DNA from 2 places in the Actinomadura rugatobispora genome. Region 1 is predicted to be linked to the other one. Evidence: predicted binding sites of a transcription regulator. Region 1 holds the regulator's gene; the other holds the start of a gene.

Region 1 (10,769 bases):
AACAGGCAGTCCGTCATCGCTCTCCTCCCGCCGGCCATGGTGCCGGAGATCCTATCGAGACCGGCCGTCCCATGGCCCGCGGAGCCCCGCTGAGAATCGGCTCGCACTGATCAACCTCTGGGCGGTTTCAGACCCATTCGGTCCGGCCGCTGGATTATGGTTGTCAGCCCAGGCGTACCTCCGGCCCGTCAGTAGCGTGCCTCGCCTTCCGACCGGTCGGTTCGCCGCTCCACGCCGCAGTCGGGGCGATCGTCCGACAACGCGGCCGGGGTCGGTTGAAGGCGGCGGACAGGTGACTGAGGCGAGAGCAGTACAGCATGCCCTTTCGTACGGTGGCGTATAGGTGACCGAGGCAAGACAGACGATGCCCTTTCGTAAACCCGACGACGAGGGTGGGCGTCCCACTGACGTGACCGAGACCCTCGTGGCCAGGGGCACGGCCGGGGCGGTGGCCGTGGCCTGGGACGCGGACCAGGCCGTGACCGCGCTCTACAGTGCCAACTACCGATCGCTGGTACGCCTCGCCGCCATGCTGGTGCGCGACGCCGGGACGGCCGAGGAGGTCGTCCAGGACGCGTTCGTGGCCATGCACGGCGGATGGCGGCGCCTCCGCGATCCCGACAAGGCCCTGTCCTACCTGCGGCAGTCGGTGGTCAACCGGTCGCGGTCGGTGCTGCGGCACCGCGCCGTCGTCGAGAAGTACGCCCCCAAGGGCCTGCCGGACGCGCCGAGCGCGGAGGCGGGCGCCATCGGGGAGCTCGAGCGCTCCGCGGTGATCCAGGCGCTGCACAGGCTGCCCACCCGGCAGCGCGAGGCGCTGGTGCTGCGATACTACGCCGATCTGTCCGAAGCGGAGATCGCCCAGACGATGGGCATCTCCCGAGGTGCCGTCAAGAGCCATACGGCACGCGGCATGGCCGCGCTACGCAACATCCTGGAGCAGTTCACATGACCACCGACCCCCACGACGAGCACGGCGAGATCCTCCGCCGCGCCCTGCACGCGGAGGCGGCGGGGGTCATACCCTCGGCCGACGGCCTGGAGAAGATCCGGAGCCGTATCGACGATCGCGCGCAGCACAGGTTCGGCTGGGACTGGTTCACGGCGATCTGGGCCCGCCCCGTGCTGGCCGTGGCCGTCGCCGTCCTCATCGCCGGCATCGGCGTCACCGCTCCGCAGACGATCGACCTCATCCAGTCGGCGGGCAGCAACGGCACCTCCGAGAAGGGGCGGCACAACAGCTCCGACGGCGATCCCACCGGTCCGCAGGGCGTCCCGCCCAACGCGCAGCCGCCCGCCTCCGCCGTCCCCAGCGAGAGCGGCGACCCGAGCGAGACCGGCACGCCGTCGCCCGCCGCGTCGCCCGGCTCCCCCGCCTGCGCCGGCACGACCCCGGCCCCGAGCACGGCCGGCACCCCGAGCCCCGCCCCGAGCGGCGGGTCCGGCGGCGGCACGCCGCCCTCGGCGTGCCCGGGCCCCTCGACGTCCCCGTCGCCGTCGCCGTCGCCGTCCGACACCGGTTCGACCGACCCGGGCCCGACGACCCCGAGCGACCCGCCGATCAGCGAGGAGCAGCCCGTCCCGGCCCAGTCCGAGGGCTCCTCCGCCCAGTAACCCCGCCGCCGCACGGGCCGGTGAGACACCGGCCCGGTCCCACGCCCCGCGCGGCCGGTCCGTGTGTCTACCAGCGGCCGGTGGCCGCCATGAGGACTGACAGGGCGGCGACGCCCGCCGTGGAGGTCCGCAGCACCGTCGGGCCCAGGCGCACCGTGCGGGCGCCCGCCGCCGCGAACGCCGCCAGCTCCTCCTCGGTGATCCCGCCCTCCGGCCCGACCACCGCGATGATCTCCCCGGTGGCCGGCGGCCTGACCGCGCTGAGCGGCCCCTCCGCCTCCTCGTGCAGGACCAGCGCGGCGGACGCCGCCGCGAGCCGTCCGGCGACCCGGTCGGTCGTGGCGAGCTCCGCGACCTCCGGCAGGCGGCTGCGGCGGGCCTGCTTGGCGGCCTCCCGCGCGGCGGACCGCCAGCGGCCCAGCGCCTTCTCGCGGCGCTCGGGACGCCACTGGGTGACGCAGCGGGCCGCCGCCCACGGGACGATCTCGTCCACGCCCGCCTCGGTCATCGTCTCCACCGCCAGCTCGCCGCGCTCCCCCTTGGGCAGCGCCTGGACGACCACCAGCCGCGGCTCGGGCGCCGGGCGCCGCTCGCGGGCCAGCACGTCCAGGGTCAGCGACGACCGGTCGGCCGTGACGACGACGCACTCGGCCAGCAGCCCGGCGCCGTCGGTCAGGTCGACGCGCTCGCCGGGCCGCAGCCGCTTCACGGTGGCGGCGTGCCGCCCCTCGGGGCCGTCCAGGACGACCCGCTCCCCCTCCAGACCGGCGGTCTCGGCGAGGAACACCGGCGGACTCATCGGCATCTCCTGGCGTCCGGTGCGGCCGCCGCCGGCCGCACCGCGCTCCTACTGGTTGAAGACGTCCCGGAGCCTGGAGAACACGCTCCGCTGCCCCGGTGCGAACTTGCCGGGCGGGCGCTCCTCGCCGCGCAGCTGCGCCAGGCGGCGCAGGAGCTCCTCCTGCTCCTCGTCGAGCTTGCCCGGGGTCTCGACGTTGACATGGATGTGCAGGTCGCCGCGGCCGCTCTCGTTGAGATGCCGGACGCCGCGCCCGTACAGCCTGATCACCTGGCCGGACTGGGTGGCCGGCTTGATGTCGACGTCCTCGGCGCCGTCCAGCGTCTCGACGGTGACGCTGGTGCCCAGCGCCGCGGCCGTCATCGGGATCTCGACCGTGCAGTGCAGGTCGTCGCCCTCCCGCTCGAAGATCGCGTGCGGCTTCTCCACGATCTCCAGGAACAGGTCGCCGGGCGGGCCGCCGCCCGGGCCGACCTCGCCCTCGCCGGCCAGCTGGATGTGGATGCCGTTCTCCACGCCCGCCGGGATCTTGACCTTGACGGTGCGGCGGGTGCGGACCCGGCCGTCCCCCGAGCACTCCTGGCACGGGGTGCGGATCACGCTGCCGAAGCCGCCGCACTGCGGGCACGGCCGGGCCGTCATGACCTGGCCCAGGAACGAGCGCTGCACCTGCTGCACCTCACCCCGCCCGTGGCAGGTGTCGCAGGTGTCCGGGTGGGTGCCGGGCGCGCAGCCCGAGCCACTGCAGGTGGTGCACGCCACCGCCGTGTCGATGGACAGCTCGCGGGTGGTGCCGAACGCGGTCTCGTCCAGGCCGAGCTCCACCCGCAGCGTCGCGTTGCGGCCGCGGCGGGCGCGGGTGCGCGGCCCGCGGGAGGCCGCGCTGCCGAAGAAGGCGTCCATGATGTCGCTGAACGGGAATCCGGCGCCGCCGAAGCCGCCCGCCCCGGCGCCCGCGCCGCCCGGTGCGAACGGGTCGGCGCCCAGGTCGTACATCTCGCGCTTCTTCGGGTCGGAGAGCACCTCGTAGGCCTGGGTGATCTCCTTGAACCGCTCCTGGGTCTCCGGGTCCGGGTTCACGTCCGGGTGAAGCTCCCGGGCCAGCCGGCGGTAGGCCTTCTTGACCTCGTCCGGGCTGGCGTCGCGGCGGACGCCGAGGGTCGCGTAGTAGTCGTTGGCCACTTACGACCCCGCCAGGATCTGTCCGACGTAGCGTGCCACTGCCCGTACCGCTCCCATCGTGCCGGGGTAGTCCATGCGTGTAGGCCCGAGCACTCCCAGCCGGGCCAGGGTCATGTCGCCGACCCCGTAATCGGCGACGACCACCGAGGTCGATCGGAGCCCCTCGTCGGGGTTCTCGGTGCCGATCCGCACCGTAACTGTAGAGGAGTCGCCCGTCTCCCCGAGCAGCCTCATCAGGACCACCTGCTCCTCCAGCGCCTCGAGCACCTCGCGCAGGCTCTGCGAGAAGTCCACCGCCGCCAGGTTGGCCGCGCCGGCGAAGACGATCTTCTCATCGTGCTTCTCCACCAGCGTCTCCAGCAGCACCGAGAGCACGGCGGCCGTCACCGGCCGGTCCTCGGGCTGCACCCGGTCCGGCAGGTCGGCCACCGCGGCCGGGACCTCGCCGAGCCCGCACCCGTCCAGGCATGTGTTGAGCAACGCCCGCAGGTGCCCGATCGATTCCTCGGACAGCTGCGCGGGCGCCTCGATCAAGCGCTGCTCGACCCGCCCGGTGTTGGTGATCAGGACCAGCAGCAGCCGGTGGTCGGCCACCGGGACCAGTTCGACGTGCCGGACCGACGAGCGGGTGAGCGAGGGGTACTGCACCACCGCGACCTGCCGGGTGAGCTGGGCCAGCAGCCGCACCGTGCGGCCGACCACGTCGTCGAGGTCGTAGGCGCCGGTGAGGAAGGTCTCGATCGCGCGGCGCTCCGCGCCCGACAGCGGCTTGATCGTCGACAGCCGGTCGACGAACAGCCGGTAGCCCTTGTCGGTCGGGACGCGGCCCGCGCTGGTGTGCGGCTGGTGGATGTAGCCCTGCTCCTCCAGCACCGCCATGTCGTTGCGGATCGTCGCCGGGGACACGCCGAGGTTGTGCCGGTCGACCAGCGTCTTGGACCCGACCGGCTCGTTGGTGGACACGTAGTCCTCGACTATGGCCCGCAGGACCGCGAGTTTCCTGTCGTCGAGCACGTGGTCACCTCCTCTGCCCCCGGTACTGGCACTCCATACTTCCGAGTGCCAAGTGTACGGCCAGGCGAGCCGCATTCGGAGATGCCGGACCGCCCGGGCTCTCGTTAGAGTCCTGAACGTGCAGAGCAAGGACTACGGCGACGACGTTCTGGCGGGCGACTGGCGGCGGCCCCGCAAGGGGACCATCCCGGAGATCCCGGCCGAGAACGGCCTGGTCGCCGAGGACCCGGACAGCGGATTCTGCGGCGCCGTGGTCGGATGCGACAAGTTCGGCGTCACGCTCGAGGACCGTTTCGGCAAGCGGCGCGTGTTCCCGCTCGCCAAGGCGGGGTTCCTCATCGACGGCCGGCCGGTGACGCTCGTCCGTCCCACCGGAGCGGCGCCGGGGTCCCCGGGCGGCGCGGGTGGAGCCGGCGGCGGCCAGGGTCGGCCGGTGCGGTCGGCGTCCGGGTCGATCGCCGTGCGGGGCCTGCGCGCACAGGTCGCCAAGGAGAGCCGCATCTACGTCGAGGGCGTCCACGACGCGGAGCTCGTCGAGAAGATCTGGGGCCACGACCTGCGCGTGGAAGGCGTCGTCGTGGAGTACCTGGAGGGCGTCGACGACCTCCCGGCCATCGTGGACGAGTTCGCGCCGGGCCCGGGACGCCGCCTGGGGGTGCTGGTCGACCACCTCGTCGAGGGCTCCAAGGAGAGCCGCATCGCCGCTCAGGTGTCCTCGCCCCACGTGCTCATCACGGGCCACCCCTTCATCGACATCTGGGAGGCCGTCAAGCCTTCGACGGTGGGAATTTCCGCGTGGCCGCGCGTCCCCCGCGGCGTACCCTGGAAAGAAGGTGTGCTCACCGCGCTCGGCTGGGGGGACGACGTGCGTGCCGGATGGAAACGGATCCTCGGATCGGTCGCCACCTACACCGACCTGGAACCCTCCCTCCTGGGCCGTGTCGAAGAGCTCATCGACTTCGTCACCGCGCCGGAGCCCTGAACCTCCTGACCGCACCGCGCCATCCAAGGGGTGGCGGCACCTATCTATCTCCATATCGCCAACTGCCCGATCAGTCCCCGCGCCTTAGATCGATCGCCTCCGTCAGCGACCCCCACGAGGAGAACGCGATGTCGTACGGGCCTCCGGAACAGCCAGGGTACGGACAGCAGCAGCCGGGCCACGGTCAAGCCCCGCACGGGCACGATCCCTACGGGCAGGACCCGTACGGGCAGGGCGCCGGGGGGCAGAACCCCGGCCAAGGCCAGCAGCCCGGGTACGGTCAGGCGCCCGGGTACGGACAGGCCGGTCACGACCCCGGCTACGGGGCCTACGGGCAGGCTCCGGGGTACGGTCAGGCCCCGGCCTACGGCGGCCAGATGCAGCCCTACGGCGCCCCCTATGGGCAGGGCGCGACGTCCGACGAGCGCACCTGGGCCCTCATGGGCCATCTGGGGCAGTTCCTGCTGGGGTTCATCGCCCCGCTGCTGCTCTTCCTGATCAAGAAGGACGAGTCGGCGTTCCTGCGCCACCACGGCGCCCAGGGCCTCAACCTGGCGATCAGCCAGACCGTCTACCTGATCGTCAACCTGGTGCTGAGCGTGGTCACGCTCGGGATCTGGCTCATCCCGACGCTGGCGCTGGGCGTGGCGCAGATCGTCTACCTGATCCTGGCCGCCGTGGCGGGCAACCGCGGCGAGTGGTACACCTTCCCGACCATCATGGCCTGGCCCATGATCAAGTAGGCCGCGGACCTGGTCGGGCACGCCCCGGCCCGGCCCGGCCCGGCCCGGCGCGGCCGGTCAGGTGAGGTCGCGGACGACGGCGTCGGCGAGCAGGCGGCCGCGCAGGGTGAGGACGGCGCGGCCCCGCTCGTACGGGCCGGGCTCGACGAGGCCGTCGGCGATGGCGCGCCGTACCGCCGCGTCGTCCAGCAGGCCGGCCGGGCAGCCCTCGGCCAGCCGCAGTTCCAGCATGACGCGCTCGATGTGCCGGTCATCGTCGTCCAGGACCTCGCGGGCGTGCGCGGGCGTGACCTTCTCGGCCAGCCGGGCGGCGTACGCGGCGGGATGCTTGACGTTCCACCAGCGGGTGCCGCCCACGTGGCTGTGCGCGCCGGGCCCGACGCCCCACCAGTCGGCGCCGGTCCAGTAGAGGAGGTTGTGGCGGCAGGCGGCGTCCGGGGTCGCGGCCCAGTTGGAGATCTCGTACCAGCTCAGCCCCTGGGCGGACAGCAGTTCGTCTGCCATGAGGTAGCGGTCGGCCATCGCGTCGTCATCGGGCGGGGTCAGTTCCCCCCTCCGCACCTGCGCGGCCAGGCGGGTCCCCTCCTCCACGATCAGCGCGTAGGCGGACACGTGGTCGGGGCCTGCCGCCAGCGCCGCCTCCAGGGAGGCCCGCCAGTCGTCATCGCTCTCACCCGGAGTGCCATAGATCAGGTCCAGGTTGATGTGCTCGAAGCCGGCCTTGCGCGTCCAGTCGACGACCTGGGGGATCCGGCCCGGGGTGTGGGTGCGGTCCAGGACGGCCAGCACGTGCTCGCGCGCGCTTTGCATGCCGTACGAGACGCGCGTGAACCCGTTCTCCCGCAGGCGTTCCAGGTAGCGGTCGTCCACCGATTCCGGGTTGGCCTCCGTGGTGATCTCGGCGTTCCCGGCCAGGCCGAACTCGGCGTCGATGGCCCCGAGGATCCGCCCCAGGTCTTCGGGAGGCAGCAGGGTGGGTGTGCCTCCCCCCACGAACACCGTTTCCACGGGCAGGTCCGCGTCGCCCAGCACACGGCGGGCCAGCCGTACCTCCTCGATCGCCGTCTCGGCATAGGAGTCACGGCTCGCCCCGGGGCCGAGCTCTGTGGCGGTGTAGGTGTTGAAGTCGCAGTAGCCGCACCGCGTCACGCAGAACGGGACGTGCACGTAGAAGGCGAACGGCCGCTTCCCCAGCCCGTCCAGGGCGCTCAGGGGCAGCGCACCATCGGCGGGTACCGGGTCACCGTCGGGCAGGGTAGAGGGCACCCTTCAAGTCTGCCCCGCCCGACGCCCTGCTCCGTCCCGCGCCGCCGCGTCCAAGGCGAGCCGACCAGGGCCCAGGGATACACAGCGCCCGGCCGGCGGCCCCGGGGGCGGGCGCTTCTGCCGTTAGCGGCGTGGCCTGAGGGTCGTGATGCCGTGGGCGCCCTCGCCCAGCTTGTCGCGGAGCCAGCCGGGGATGTGCTCCTCCGAACGGGGGAAGCGTTCGAGGTCGAGGGCGTAGGCGGACGGGGTCAGAGGCGGTCTGAACTCGGGTTCGCCGTCGTAGTCGAACTCGGCGCTGAACCGGCCGCCGCGCTCGATGTCCAGCCGCGCGGTGAACCACGCGCCCTGCCCCCGCCGGTACATCACGCGGCGCAGCTCGTCCATCCTGCCGACCGCCTGGCCCGGCGGCATGGCGGCGCGGCTCTCGCCCCCCGCGCCGACCACCTCGAACGAGGCGCTGTCGATGCCCACGGTCGCGCGGAACTCGAATCCGAGCCGTTCCCACCCGCTGGGGGCGGCCGAGCGCAGCGCGCGGACGGCGCCGTTCACCGCTGCCCGCTCCTTGGGAGAGCGCAGCACCTGCTCGGAGTGGGTCACGATCGAACCTCCGGAACCATAGTGGCCACTGCCCCGACCGTACCGATCCGGGGTCCCGCGCCAAGCGACCGCCGCCGTGTCGTGGCGAACCTTGGCTCCGGCAAGGTCTTTTGGACGGATAGGGTCGCCGGGTGGCTGATCAGGGGGCGGTGAAGTACGGGCGGGTGCCCACGCGCGTGCTGCTGTACGGCGAGCCGGAGGGCTGGGGCTACACGGTCGTCGACCAGCACGAGGGCGAACAGCACTTCCCCCTGAGCGGACCGGGCGTCTCCTGGCAGCCTCCAGGGCGGGCCGAACGCGACCCCGAACCCCCGTGGTGGCGGCACCGCCTGGGAGAGACGGCCGAAACCCTGCGCGACCACATCGGACGGGCGCTCACCGACCAGACCTTCCTCGAACTGGGCGCGGAGGCGCAGATCGCATGGTTCGCGGTGGACGACCCCACCTCCTGGGAAGGCCTGGTGACGCTGGGAGACCCCGACCCCGCACGGTTCCCGGGCAAGGTGCCGCCCTTCGTGGTGACCCTGGAGCCTGGACGCGGCGCCGTGCTCCCGAACGCCCACCTCCTCTTCTCGACGCTGGCCTCCGACGCGTGGACGACCCTGAACGCCGTGTCCGAACAGTGCGGCACCCCTGCGCCCAAGGCGTCCTTCCTCTGCGGGTACACCGACCACCGCAGCGTCCGTATCGGCCGGGGCGGTCTCCACGTCTCCACGCTGTGCCTGGAGGACGACACCGAGCGGATAGCCGAGATCCACGGCTCCCTGGGCCCGGGCTGGAGCGGCAACCCGGAACTGCGGCTACGGCTGGACGGCATCGACCTCCTGAACGAACCCGCCGACGATGTCGTCGCGTTGTTCCGCGGCCTCGGCCATGACGTCGCTCCCAAGGGCCGTTACGGCTTCCACGTCCCCGCCATGGGATTGACCCTGCACCGTCCGGACGCCGCCACCGCCGGCAACGGCGGCGGCCCGGCGAATCCCGAGGAGCGCTTCACCGGTGCGTCGCTGAGTTTCCCCAGCACTCCGGCGTTCTGGTTCCTGAACCGCTAACGCCATCCCCGGACGCCCCCAGGCGACGCCACGGCCCCGACACCCACGAGGGACCCGTTCGTCACCTGACCGCAATCCTGGGTCCTTAGGTTCGCGGCCCATGAGAGCCCGTGCGCGTGACACCGCCGCCCTCGCCCTCCTCGTCGCCGGCGGCGTGCCCCTGCTCGTCCACTCCCCCGCCCTCGCCTCCGCTCCGGGCACCCTCGTCGTCGAACGCGACGGCCCCGCACGCACCATTCCGTTCACGGCGGCCCGGGACGGTGAGGCGGTCATCCGGTTCGCCGCGGCCGCTCCCGCCGTCTCCTGGGCCCGCCAGGGCGCCGAATCGGCCGTCCTGGCGATCGACGTGGACGGCCGCCATGTCACCGATCTCGTCGTCCCCGGCCTCGAGGCGGTCCCGCGAAGCCTCGGGCTCGGCCACGTGCGGCAGGGCGAGCACCGGGTGACCCTGCGGTTCCTCAACGCCAGCGCGCCCGCCGCACGGCGCGTCACCCTCGCACGGCCGAAGGTGCACATGCCCACGGCCGACCAGACCGCCCTCCGGCACGCCCCCGTCGTCGTGGGACGAACCGGGTGGCCCTTCGGCGACCCTTACCAGAACGTCCGCACCGACACCCCGCTCATCGCCTGGCACGAGTCACGGCCCGCGGCCACGGCAGGCCACCGCGTCCTGGAGTACTCGGTGGTGTGGAGCAACGAGGACGGCGGCACCGACAGCCCCGCCCTGATGGCCAGGTGGGGGCGCACGACCGACGTGGAGTGGGTCTACCGGGTCGAGGTGGACGAGACCGGCCGCAGGGTCGAAGGGACCGGCGTCTACCAGGGGCCCCAGCACCTGACGCTGAAGTTCACCGGACGCTACGAGGGCGACCATCCCGTCCTGCAGACCTGCACGTCCAACAACAACATGTGCGATGTCATCTCGCCCGGGGCGCCCCTGCGGTTCCTGCCCGACGCCTCCAGGACGCGCCCCGCCGACCGCGCACGCGAGGTCGTCATGGACCGCGAGCCCTGGACGTACCGCGTCATGGCCCAGGAGATGCTGCGCGAGGGACGCGTGGAGAAGCCCTCGGACCCGGACACCCGCGAGGTCGGAAACCCGCGCACCTACCTGTTCGTGGAGCTGGCCAAGAAGACCGGTGGCCCGACCCAGGGTTGGGGCTCGGCCCCAGGGGTGACCCTCGGCGTGCGGCTCAAGGACGACACCTCCCGCCTCTACCGTTCCGACCACGGTGAACGCACCTGGTCGATCGAACGCGACGGACCCGCCGCCACCACGATCGAACTGCCCGCGGGCACCACCGTGGACGACATCGCGGGCATCGAGGCCGTCCGGCAGCCCGTGGGCCTGGGCGACAACGGCGCCCCGGCCACGGTCACCGCACTCCACCGGGGCTTCTTCCTCGGCAGGACCTACCTTCCCCGGCCATCGGCCATCACCTGGAACGGATCCGTCACCCTGACCCCGCAGACCCCGGTGGCGACGCTCTGGCGAAGGTGAAACCCCAAGAATCAGCAAA
Region 2 (10,769 bases), 5.8 Mb from region 1:
GCTCCTCGGTCTCGGCCAGCTCGGCGGCGTAGCAGCGCAGCAGCCCGGTGAGGCGGTAGCGGCCGCCGGGGGCCGCCTCCTCCAGCAGGTGCGCCCGGACGAGCCGGTCGAGCAGCCGCCGCGCCTCGCCGGGCCCGGCACCGGCGAGGGCGGTGGCGGCGCCCGGCGACACCTCCGCGCCGGGATGCAGCGCCAGCAGCCGGAACATCCGCGCGGCCGGGGGCGGCAGCGCGTGGTACGACCACGACAGGACGGTGCGCGGCGCGGTGTGCTCGTCGTCGGCGCCCAGCACGTCCAGGCGGTTGCGCTCGTCCAGCTCCCGGACCAGGCCCGCCAGCCGCAGGCCGGGACGGGCCGCGGCGCGCTCGGCGGCCACCCGCAGCGCCAGCGGCAGGTGGGCGCAGTGCCGGGCCAGGTCCGCGGCGGCGCCGGGCTCGGCGTCCACCCGTTCCGCGCCGACGATCCGGCGCAGCAGCGCGCGGGACTCGGCGGGCTCCAGCGGCGCCAGCTCCAGCGGGCGGGCGCCCTCGCGGGCGGTGAGGCCGGACAGGTCGCCGCGGCCGGTGACCAGCACCGCGCAGCCGGGGGCGCCCGGCAGCAGCGGCCGGACCTGCGCGGCCGAGGCGGCGTTGTCCAGCACGATCAGGACGCGGCGGCCGTCCAGCAGCGACCGGTACAGCGCCGACCGGGCGGCGGGCGGGGCGGGGATCCGCCCGGCGGGCACGCCCAGGGCGTGCAGCACCCCCTCCAGGGCCTGCTCCGGTGCGAGCGCGGGCTCGGCGGCGTACCCGCGCAGGTCCACGTACAGCTGGCCGCCGGGGAAGCGGTGCCGCGCGCGGTGCGCGGCGTGCACGGCCAGCGCGGTCTTCCCGACCCCGGGCGTGCCGGTCACGAGCGCGATCACCACGTCGTCGCCGGGAGTGAGCCGATCGTCGAGCAGGGCCAGTTCCGCGTCCCGGCCGACGAAGTCGCGGACCGCGGCGGGGAGCTGGCGCGGTCCCTCCGGCTCGCCGGGGGCCCGTCCCAGGACGAGCCCGGACAGAGAGGGGAGGCCCGGCAGGCCCGGCAGGCGCACCCAGCCGCGCGTCAGCGTCTCCTTGACCGCCACCGGCACCTGGCGGTACGCCTTGGGGTCGCTCGCCGGGTGGTGCCGGATCACCTCCTCGTAGAACCACTCGGAGGCGATGAGCGCGAGCGTGCCGGGCGACCCGCGCAGCGCGTCCTTCAGCGGACCGGCCTCCAGCAGGCGGAACGCCAGGTTGATCGCCGTCCCCGCCACGCCGTGGTCGTCGTGCTGCACCTCCCCGGCGTGGACCGCGGCGCGCAGCCGGATCCGCGCCTCCGGCCCGGCGCCCCCGTTGTGGGCCTCCAGCTCCGAGGCCAGCTCCACCGGGAGCCGCCCGGCCAGCAGTTCCTTGGGCACCTCCGAGGGCACCAGGATCAGCACGCCGTCGCCGCGGTCCTCGCGGTGGCAGCGCTCCCAGCGCAGGCCGGAGCGGATGAAGGCCCGCCGCAGCGCCCTGTACAGACCTTCGCGCACCGCGACCTGGTCGCGGTTGGTCCGCCGGTGATCCCCGTAACCGGCCACGTCCACGCACATGATCGCCCGATGGACCGCCGGTGGTCGCTCCGCCGCCATCACCCGTCACCCCGTTCCCGTCCGTTCCGCCTTCCACATCCCGTGCATCGGCCCATGCATCGGCGTATGCATATGGGTGCCCAAATGCACGTGCATACGCATGAGCATGGGGCGATGCTAGCGCGTCCCGGCGCTCCCGTTCTTCCGTTCACGCGCAAGACTTTTCGGTACTGACGCACCGCAGTGATCGAAAAAAGGGGCGGTCCTGTCGGACCGCCCCTTTTGGACCTGTTCAGTGGTCCATGCCTAGAAGTCCATGCCGCCCATGTCCGGGGCGCCCCCGCCGGCGGCCGGGGTCTTCTCCGGCTTCTCGGCGATGACGGCCTCGGTGGTCAGGAACAGCGCCGCGATCGAGGAGGCGTTCTGCAGCGCCGACCGCGTCACCTTGGCCGGGTCCAGGATGCCCGCCTCGAACATGTCGACGTACTCGCCCGTGGCGGCGTTCAGGCCCTCACCCGGCGTCAGGTTGCGGACCCGCTCCACCACCACGCCGCCCTCCAGGCCGGCGTTCACCGCGATCTGCTTCAGCGGCTCCTCCAGGGCCCGCTTGACGATCGCGGCACCGGTGGCCTCGTCGCCGGACACGTCCAGCTTCTCGAAGGCCGGGACGGCCGCCTGCAGCAGCGCCACGCCGCCACCGGGGACGATGCCCTCCTCGACCGCGGCCTTGGCGTTGCGCACCGCGTCCTCGATCCGGTGCTTGCGCTCCTTGAGCTCCACCTCGGTCGCCGCACCGGCCTTGATCACCGCGACACCGCCGGCCAGCTTGGCCAGCCGCTCCTGCAGCTTCTCGCGGTCGTAGTCGGAGTCGGTCCCGTCGATCTCGGTCCGGATCTGGTTGACCCGGCCCGCGATCCCGACGGCGTCGCCCGCACCGTCCACGATCGTCGTCTCGTCCTTGGAGACGACCACCTTGCGGGCGCGGCCCAGCATCTCCAGGGTGGTGTTCTCCAGCTTCAGGCCCACGTCCTCGGAGATGACCTGGCCACCGGTGAGGGTGGCGATGTCGCCGAGCATGGCCTTGCGCCGGTCGCCGAAGCCCGGGGCCTTCACCGCCACCGACTTGAAGATGCCCTTGATCTTGTTCACCAGCAGCGTGGGGAGCGCCTCGCCCTCCACGTCCTCGGCGATCAGGAGCAGCGGCTTGCCGGACTGCATCACCTGCTCCAGGACGGGCAGCAGGTCCTTGGCGGCGGAGACCTTCCCGTCGACGACCAGCACGTACGGCTCGTCGAGGACGGCCTCCAGCCGGTCCGGATCGGTCACGAACAGCGGGGCCAGATAGCCCTTGTCGAAGCGCATGCCCTCGGTGAGCTCCAGCTCCAGCCCGAAGGTGTTGCTCTCCTCGACGGTGATGACGCCTTCCTTGCCGACCTTGTCCATCGCCTCGGCGATCATCTCGCCGATCTGCGGGTCACCGGCCGAAATGGACGCCGTCGAAGCGATCTGCTCCTTGGTCTCCACATCCTTGGCCAGCTTCGACAGCTCTTCGCTCACCCGCTCCACCGCGGCCTCGATGCCACGCTTCAGCGACATCGGATTCGCACCGGCGGCAACATTGCGCAGACCCTCACGGACGAGAGCCTGGGCCAGGACGGTCGCCGTCGTCGTGCCGTCACCGGCGACGTCGTCGGTCTTCTTCGCGACCTCCTTCACCAGCTCCGCGCCGATCTTCTCCCACGCGTCCTCGAGCTCGATCTCCTTGGCGATCGACACACCGTCATTGGTGATCGTCGGAGCGCCCCACTTCTTCTCCAACACCACATTGCGACCCTTGGGACCAAGGGTCACCTTCACGGCATCGGCGAGCTGGTTCATCCCGCGCTCCAGACCCCGACGGGCCTCCTCATCGAACGCGATCATCCTTGCGGCCATAGGCTCCGTCCTCCCGAAAACACGACGGCCGTGACGGACCCGTCCGGCGCCCGCGACGGACCACCCCCGCGAGGAGGTGTCGCCGGCCGGATCCGCGCTGGCCCGCATTGGCACTCTCCTTCCCGGAGTGCCAATCCCTGACGCCAGTACTGTAACCACAAGTTGCGTGCCACGCACAAGTTGCGCGTCACGCAAAGATCTTCCGCTAGACTCCCCGCATGGACGACCTGGACCTGCGCACCCGCAACCGGCTCGCCACCCGCGCCGCCATCAGCGCCGCCGCCCTCCGGCTGGCCCTGGAGAACGGCCCGGAGAACGTGCGCGTCACGCAGATCGCCGAACTGGCCGGGGTCTCGCCGCGCACCTACAACAACCACTTCTCCAGCCGCGAGGAGGCGATCTGCGCCGTCGCGGCGGACCGCGGCGAGCAGCTCGCGGCGGCGCTGCGGGCCCGCCCGGAGGCCGAGCCGCTGAACGAGGCGCTGGTCGCCGCGGTGATCGAGGTGCACACGCCCGCCGAGCCGGACCGGGCGATCATCCGCATGATCGCCTCCAACCCGTCGCTGCGCGGCGAGTACCTCAAGGCGATGGCGGCGATCGAGCCGCCGCTGGCCGCCGCGATCGCCGAGCGGAGCGGTGCCGGCGAACTGGGCGCCGCCGTCCTGGCCGCCTCCGTCGTCGGCGCGACCGCCGCCGCGACCGGCCACTGGCTCCGGCTCGACGACGGTACGCCGTACGAGACCGTCCTGCGGGAGGCCCTCCAGCAGATCGGCCTCCCCGGGCTGTGTTTCTAAGTCCCGGCCCACGGCGCTCGCCTGGCGGCTCGCCCCTGACCGGGACTTGGCGAGCGCGGCCAGGCCTTTAGCCCCTCGTAGGGCGGTCGCGCGCACGCCGCGCGTCCGCCGCCCGGCGCAGCGCCTCCAGGCCGTGCGCGACCGGCGGCTGCCGCCCGCTGCCCCGCCGGACGCAGGTGATGATCCGCCGGGACGGCACCGGATCCCCGCGCAGCGGCACCCGGACCGCGCCGTTCTCGGGAGGCAGCGACGCGAGCCGGGGCACCAGCGCGACCCCGAAGCCCGCCGAGACCAGGGCGGAGACGGCGAACCACTCGTTGGCGTCGTGCGCGATGCCGGGCGTGAACCCGGCCGCGGCGCACGAGGCGAGCAGCAGATGGTGCTGGTCGGGACGGTTCGGGCAGCCGATCCACGGTTCGTGCGCCGCCTCGGCCAGCTCCACCGCGCCGCCCGCGGCCAGCGGATGCCCCGGCGGCACCAGGAGGTCCTGCGGCTCGTCCAGCAGCGGCCGCTGGTCGAAGCGCGGATCGCCGGGCGGCGGGCCGTCCGCCGTCGGGATCACCACGGCGATGTCGGTGCGGCGGGCCAGCAGCTGCGAGAACACCTTCTGGCTCTCCTGCTCGGCCATCCGCACGCCCAGCCGGGGGTGCTCGGCGCGCAGCAGCGCGGCCGCCGGGGCGACGAGCGCGGCCAGCGCGCTGGACACGGCGGCGAACCGGACCTGGCCCGAGGTGCCCTGGCGGTGCGCCGCGAGATCGGCCTGGGCCCGTTCCCACTGCGAGCAGAGCGTGTCGGCGTGCTCCAGCACCGTGTACGCGGCGGGCGTGAGGCGGACCCGGCGGCCCTGCGCCTCCAGCAGCGGCACGCCGAGGTCCTTGCCGAGCTGGCGGAGCTGCTGGGAGACCGTCGAGGGCGTGAGGTGCAGGACCTCGGCGGTCGCGGTGACCGTGCCCTCCTCCTGGAGGACGCGGAGAGTCTGCAGCCGAGGGTCGATCATGTGGCCATTCAACACGAAACCCTGCGGGATCTTGTGATGGCCGTGAACGATCCGTTCCCGGGAACGCGGACGGGCGGCGCGTGACCGCGCCGCCCGTCCATCGTGCGGGGATCCCGTGCCGGGCGCGAGACGCTAGGCGTCGTCGCCGGGGCCTTCGCCGGAGGCGTCCGCGGACGCCTCCCCGGAGCCGGGCCTGCCGTCGGGCGCCGCGTCGGGGTGGGCCTCGATGAACGCCGCGTACACCTCGTCGGCGATCACGCCCTTGGCCGAGACCTCGACGTCGTTCTCCCGGGCCCACTCGCGCACGTCGGAGTTGGTGTACCCCTTGATCTTGGCCGGGCTCGCGGCCTTGCGCCCCCGTCCGGCGGCCTTCACCTCGCGGGCCTTGTCGACGAACGCCTCGATGGTGTCGAGCGCGTCCCGCAGGCGCTTGTCGTTCGCGTCGCTCAGATCGATCGTGAACTTCCGTCCGAGGACGTCGAAGTCCCGCTTGGCGACATCGCTGTCCTCGGTGCCGTCGATGTCGTCGACGAGGATGACCTTCTCCGCCATGTGGTCCTTTCCGCTAGCTGGCTACCCAGACGCTAGCGGACTCGGGCGCGTAGTAGCGCCGCTCTCGCGGCGTGCCCTCTCGTTCTCATCGGCGCTGGTCGTCGCCCTGCCGGACGGGGCGATTCCGGCCCGCCCGGCCGGCTCGCCGCCCTCCGTCACCGGGACCGGCCGCCCGCCCTCCAACCGGGTCCCGCCCGTGCCGGGGGCGTGTACGGGCCGTGATGTGGGGGCCGTCACATTCAGAGTTCGAGTTGAACAAATTTTCAATTGGCTACAATCGCGGGCGTGCTCAGCATGAGTCGGCGATAGAGCGGGCCGCGTCGTTCAAGGGTGACGTGGCCCTTGCACGAGAGAGGGCGGGCGTATGGGACGCGGTCGGGCCAAGGCCAAGCAGACGAAGGTCGCGCGGAAGCTGAAGTACAGCGGAGGCGGTACCGACCTGGAGCGGCTTCGCCACGAGCTGGGAGTCACCGAGTCGCCCGCGGTGCCCGCGGGGCACGTGTCCGTCCCCGAGGACGCCGCCGAGGGCGAGCGTGACCATGACCGGGAGCCGGGCGCGTGAACGACGGCGCCCGCGTCCCGCACGGCCCCTGGACGAGGGCCTGAGGGATGCCGGTCCCCGCGCACCGGGCCCAGGCCGAGCTCTTCAAGACGCTCGGCCACCCGGTGCGCGTCCGGGTCCTCGAGATGCTGTGCGAGGGGCCCAGACCGGTCCGCGACCTGCTCGCGGAGATCGAGGTGGAGGCCTCCAACCTCTCCCAGCAGCTGGCGGTGCTGCGCCGCTCCGGGATCGTGACCGCCCGGCGCGAGGGGGCCAGCGTGACCTACGAGCTGGCGGGCGGTGACGTGTCGGAGCTGATGGGCGCGGCCCGGCGGATCCTGGCCGACCTGCCGGCCGGTGAGGACGAGCCCGCCACCGGGCTCGAGACCGGCGGCCGCACCCGGCTCGCCACCCGCTGAACCGTCCCGTCCACGGGGCATCCCCGGCCCCAATTTCTGGTCGCGCCGGAGTGAAAAGGCCCCAGCGGAGGACCAAGGTCCCTATCTGAGCCGCCCCTCCTCGACCACAGTGAAGATCGCGCCGGATGGCCGATCATGACCATGGTCCCCCCGTCCGGCCGCGCGCCGGTGGACGGGAGGGAGCGGGAATGGGCACGTCGCGGCCGCCCTGGCTGATGCTGGCCATGGCCACCCTCGGGTTCGCGCTGAACTGGGACGGATCCCGGTGGGCGCGCTGACCGACCGGTTCGGCGGGTGGGTGATGCATCGGCGTGTTCGGCATGGGCATGGGCGGCACCGCCGCTGCGGGGCTGGGAAAGAACACCGTGAGGCACGCGAGCCGAGGGAGCTGAGCACGATGACCGACCCCATCGCCGTGGGCACCGACGGATCGCCGGGCGCCTCCCGCGCGGTGCGGTGGGCGGCGGACGAGGCCGCCCTGCGCCGCCGGCCGCTGCACATCGTGCACGCCATCGACCGGGGCCTGTACGAGCTGCCGCTGTTCGCGCCCGGCCAGATCGCCGAGAGCGTCGCCGAGGCGGGCGAGGAGATCCTCACCGAGGCCGCGCGGACCGCCCGGGAGCACCGGCCCGGGATCGAGGTGACCACCGAGCTGGTCGCCGAGGCGATCGCGGTCGTGCTGGCCGACCGGTCCCGGCGCGCCTTCGAGCTGGTGGTGGGCCATCGCGGCCGGGGCGGGTTCGCCAGCCTGCTGCTGGGCTCGACCGGGCTGCGGCTGGCCGGGCACACCGCCGTGCCGGTCGTGATCGTGCGCGGCGATCCCGCGTCCGCCGAGGGCGGGGGAGAGGTCGTCGCCGGAATCGACCTGGTCTCGGACCCCGGCGGCATCCTCCGGTACGCCTTCGACGCCGCGTCCGTGCGCGGCGCCCGCGTCCGGGTCCTGCACGCCTGGCGGGACGGCGGCGCGGACCTGCCCGCCGCGGCGGTCGTGGAGAAGCTCGAGCAGGAGGTGGTCCGCGCCCAGGCCCCCGTGCGCGGGGACTTCCCGGACGTCGAGGTCGTGGCGGACATCGTCCGCGACCATCCCGTCACCGCCCTCCGCGAGGCGTCCCGCGGGGCCGCCCTGGTCGTCGTCGGCGCCCACGACCACAACTGGCTGAACGTCCCGGGCCTGGGCTCGGTCAGCCACGGCGTGATCCACCACGCCCACAGCCCGGTCGCCGTCGTCCAGTCCGGCTGACCGGCTAGGGTCGGGGGCATGGAGGGTGAGGGCGGTTCGGTCCGGGTGGACGTCTGGCTGTGGTCGGTGCGCCTGATCAAGACCCGGTCCATGGCCACCGGCGCGTGCCGTGCGGGGCACGTCCGGGTGAACGACGTGCGCGTCAAGCCGGCCTCGGTGGTGCGGCCGGGCGACGAGGTGCGGCTGCGGCTGGACGGCCGCGAGCGGATCGTCGTCGTCCAGAAGATCATCAAGAAGCGGGTCGGCGCGCCCGTCGCCCAGGAGTGCCTGATCGACAAGAGCCCGCCGCCGCCCCCGCGCGAGGCGCTGGTCCCGATCGCCCGGCGCGACCGCGGCGCGGGACGTCCCACCAAGCGCGACCGCCGCGAGATGGAGCGGCTCCGCAGCCGGCCGGGCATGCCGGCGCCCCCGGTACCGCCCGGTAAAGATCTGCCGACCGGATCTTGACTTTCCGGACATCCCGCCCGGGTACCGCCTCGTTGGTGACCGAAACACCGCCAACGAGGAACCGGGGGGCCGCGGCATGGGTGTCATCACGACGCGCGACGGAGTGGAGATCTTCTACAAGGACTGGGGCTCCGGCAGGCCCGTCCTGTTCTGCCACGGCTGGCCGCTGAACGCCGACGCCTGGGAGGACCAGCTGAAACTGGTCGCCGAGAACGGCTACCGCGGCATCGCCCACGACCGCCGCGGGCACGGCCGCTCCAGCCAGCCCTGGGACGGCTACGACTTCGACACCTTCGCCGACGACCTCAACGACCTCATCCAGGCCCTCGACCTGCGCGACATCGTCCTCGTCGCGCACTCCATGGGCGGCGGCGAACTCGCCCGCTACATCGGCCGCCACGGCACGGGCCGGGTCGGCAAGGCCGTCCTGCTGTCGGCGATCCCGCCGCTGATGCTCAAGACCGACACCAACCCCGAGGGCGTGCCCGCTGAGGCCTTCGAGGACATCAAGAAGGGCATCCTCGCCGAGCGCTCGCAGTTCTGGAAGGACGCCAGCGAGGGGTTCTTCGGCGCCAACCGCCCCGGCAACAAGGTGACCCAGGGCAACCGTGACGCCTTCTGGTACATGGCCATGCACGAGTCCATCCAGGCCGGGGTGAAGTGCGTCGACGCGTTCGCGCGCACCGACTTCACCGAGGACCTCAGGAAGTTCGACATCCCCACGCTCGTCGTCCACGGCGACGACGACCAGATCGTGCCCATCGACGCCACCGGCCGCAAGACCGCGGAGATCGTCGCGAACGCCACCCTCAAGGTCTACGAGCGGGGCTCCCACGGCATCGCGCTCGTCCCGGGCGACAAGGAGAAGTTCAACCGCGACCTGCTCGACTTCCTCAAGGGTTAGGGCCCGAAGTGGCCTCAGGCGTCGCGTGAAACCCGCCGGGCCGCCGCCCGGGCTCCGCCGGGCCGCGCTCAGCGTCGCCTGCCTGCTGGTGCTGACCGCGGGGGCCGGCCTGGTGCTGGCGCTGCTGGTCCACCTGGCGCCGCTCACCCTGGCGCTGGTGGCGACGCTGCTGATGGCGGCGCTGATCGAGCCGGTCTCCCGGAGGCTGCGGGCGCTGCGCCTCCCGCCGTGGCTGGCCGCGCTGGCCGGGGTGTTCGCGCTGATCGCGATGGTCTCGCTGCCGCTCGTGCTGATCGGGAACCAGACCGTCCGCCAGTGGCCGCACCTGCGCCTGGGCCTGCGGCGGGGACTGGACAAGATCCGCGAGCTGATCCTGGGCGGCCCGTTCCCGATCACCGCCCAGCGGCTCGACGCGCTCGCCGAGGACCTGCGGCACGCGCTGGTCAAGTCCGCCCCCGATCTGGCGACCGGCGCCGGGGTCGCCACCCAGGGCGTGGCGTCCATCCTGATCGCGCTGGTGCTGCTGTTCTTCGTCCTCAAGGACGGCGCCTCCATGTGGCGGTGGGCGCTGGGCCTCGCCCCCGCCCGCGTCCGCCACCGCGCCGACGCGGCGGCGCGGGCGGGCTGGGAGGCGCTGGTCGCCTACATCCGCGGGACGGTCCTGATCGCGTTCGTGGACGCCGTCGGCATCGGCACGGCGCTTCTGGTCATCGGGATCCCGCTGGCGCTGCCGCTCGCGCTGCTGACCTTCGTTGCCGCGTTCGTCCCGATCGCCGGGGCGACGGTCGCGGGCGCGGCGGCCGTGCTCATCGCCTTCGTGAGCAACGGCGTCGGCGACGCGCTGCTGGTGCTGGCGGCGGTGATCGTCGTGCAGCAGGCCGAGGGCCACCTGCTGCAACCGCTGATCATGGGCCGGGCGCTGCGGCTGCACCCCGCCGTCATCATCATCGCCGTCACCGCCGGGACGCTGCTGGCCGGGATCGCGGGCGCGATCGTCGCCGTCCCGGTCACGGCCGTGTCCTACCGGGTCGCGATGGTCCTGCGCGAGACGCCCGCCGAACCCCCCTGACGCGCCGCGCGGACGCGTGGAGCCCGGCGGTACCTGGTACGCCTCGTATACTGCCTGCCATGGCGCAACCGACCACGGAGCCGGACGCCCCCGCGCCCGCCGCGTCCGCCGCGTCCGAGGAGGGCCGTGACCTGGTCCGCGACGTGCTCGGACGGATCGGCGACAAATGGTCCGTGGTCGTCGTCTGCCGGCTGGGCGGCACCACCCGGCGTTTCAACGAGCTGCGCCGGCTCAGCGCCCCCATCACCCAGCGGATGCTCAGCGCGACGCTGCGCGGCCTGGAACGGGACGG

The links. The regulator HrcA, encoded in region 1, represses chaperone genes, less so after heat shock. The targets are predictions, from matches to a motif close to TTGGCACTCTCNNNNNGAGAGTGCCAA.
Region 2: the regulator HrcA is predicted to act here: its motif matches at 3,622-3,648, upstream of groL (chaperonin GroEL).

What each region holds. Positions count from the first base shown of each region.
Region 1 covers NZ_AP029191.1:7,774,093-7,784,861, reverse strand. The annotation lists gene ACZ466_RS34880 (histidine triad nucleotide-binding protein) at 1-17, opposite strand, end outside; gene ACZ466_RS34875 (SigE family RNA polymerase sigma factor) at 365-952, shown strand; gene ACZ466_RS34870 (hypothetical protein) at 949-1,614, shown strand; gene ACZ466_RS34865 (16S rRNA (uracil(1498)-N(3))-methyltransferase) at 1,682-2,413, opposite strand; gene dnaJ (molecular chaperone DnaJ) at 2,462-3,595, opposite strand; gene hrcA (heat-inducible transcriptional repressor HrcA) at 3,596-4,609, opposite strand; gene ACZ466_RS34850 (DUF3097 domain-containing protein) at 4,728-5,591, shown strand; gene ACZ466_RS34845 (DUF4870 domain-containing protein) at 5,720-6,334, shown strand; gene hemW (radical SAM family heme chaperone HemW) at 6,392-7,600, opposite strand; gene ACZ466_RS34835 (antitoxin YezG family protein) at 7,724-8,197, opposite strand; gene ACZ466_RS34830 (hypothetical protein) at 8,329-9,249, shown strand; gene ACZ466_RS34825 (hypothetical protein) at 9,350-10,750, shown strand.
Region 2 covers NZ_AP029191.1:1,927,466-1,938,234, reverse strand. The annotation lists gene ACZ466_RS08040 (ATP-binding protein) at 1-1,639, opposite strand, end outside; gene groL (chaperonin GroEL) at 1,886-3,514, opposite strand; gene ACZ466_RS08030 (TetR/AcrR family transcriptional regulator) at 3,733-4,308, shown strand; gene ACZ466_RS08025 (LysR family transcriptional regulator) at 4,376-5,305, opposite strand; gene ACZ466_RS08020 (histone-like nucleoid-structuring protein Lsr2) at 5,438-5,857, opposite strand; gene ACZ466_RS08015 (DUF3073 domain-containing protein) at 6,222-6,419, shown strand; gene ACZ466_RS08010 (ArsR/SmtB family transcription factor) at 6,467-6,817, shown strand; gene ACZ466_RS08005 (universal stress protein) at 7,215-8,057, shown strand; gene ACZ466_RS08000 (RNA-binding S4 domain-containing protein) at 8,076-8,504, shown strand; gene ACZ466_RS07995 (alpha/beta fold hydrolase) at 8,581-9,408, shown strand; gene ACZ466_RS07990 (AI-2E family transporter) at 9,434-10,477, shown strand; gene ACZ466_RS07985 (winged helix-turn-helix transcriptional regulator) at 10,537-10,769, shown strand, end outside.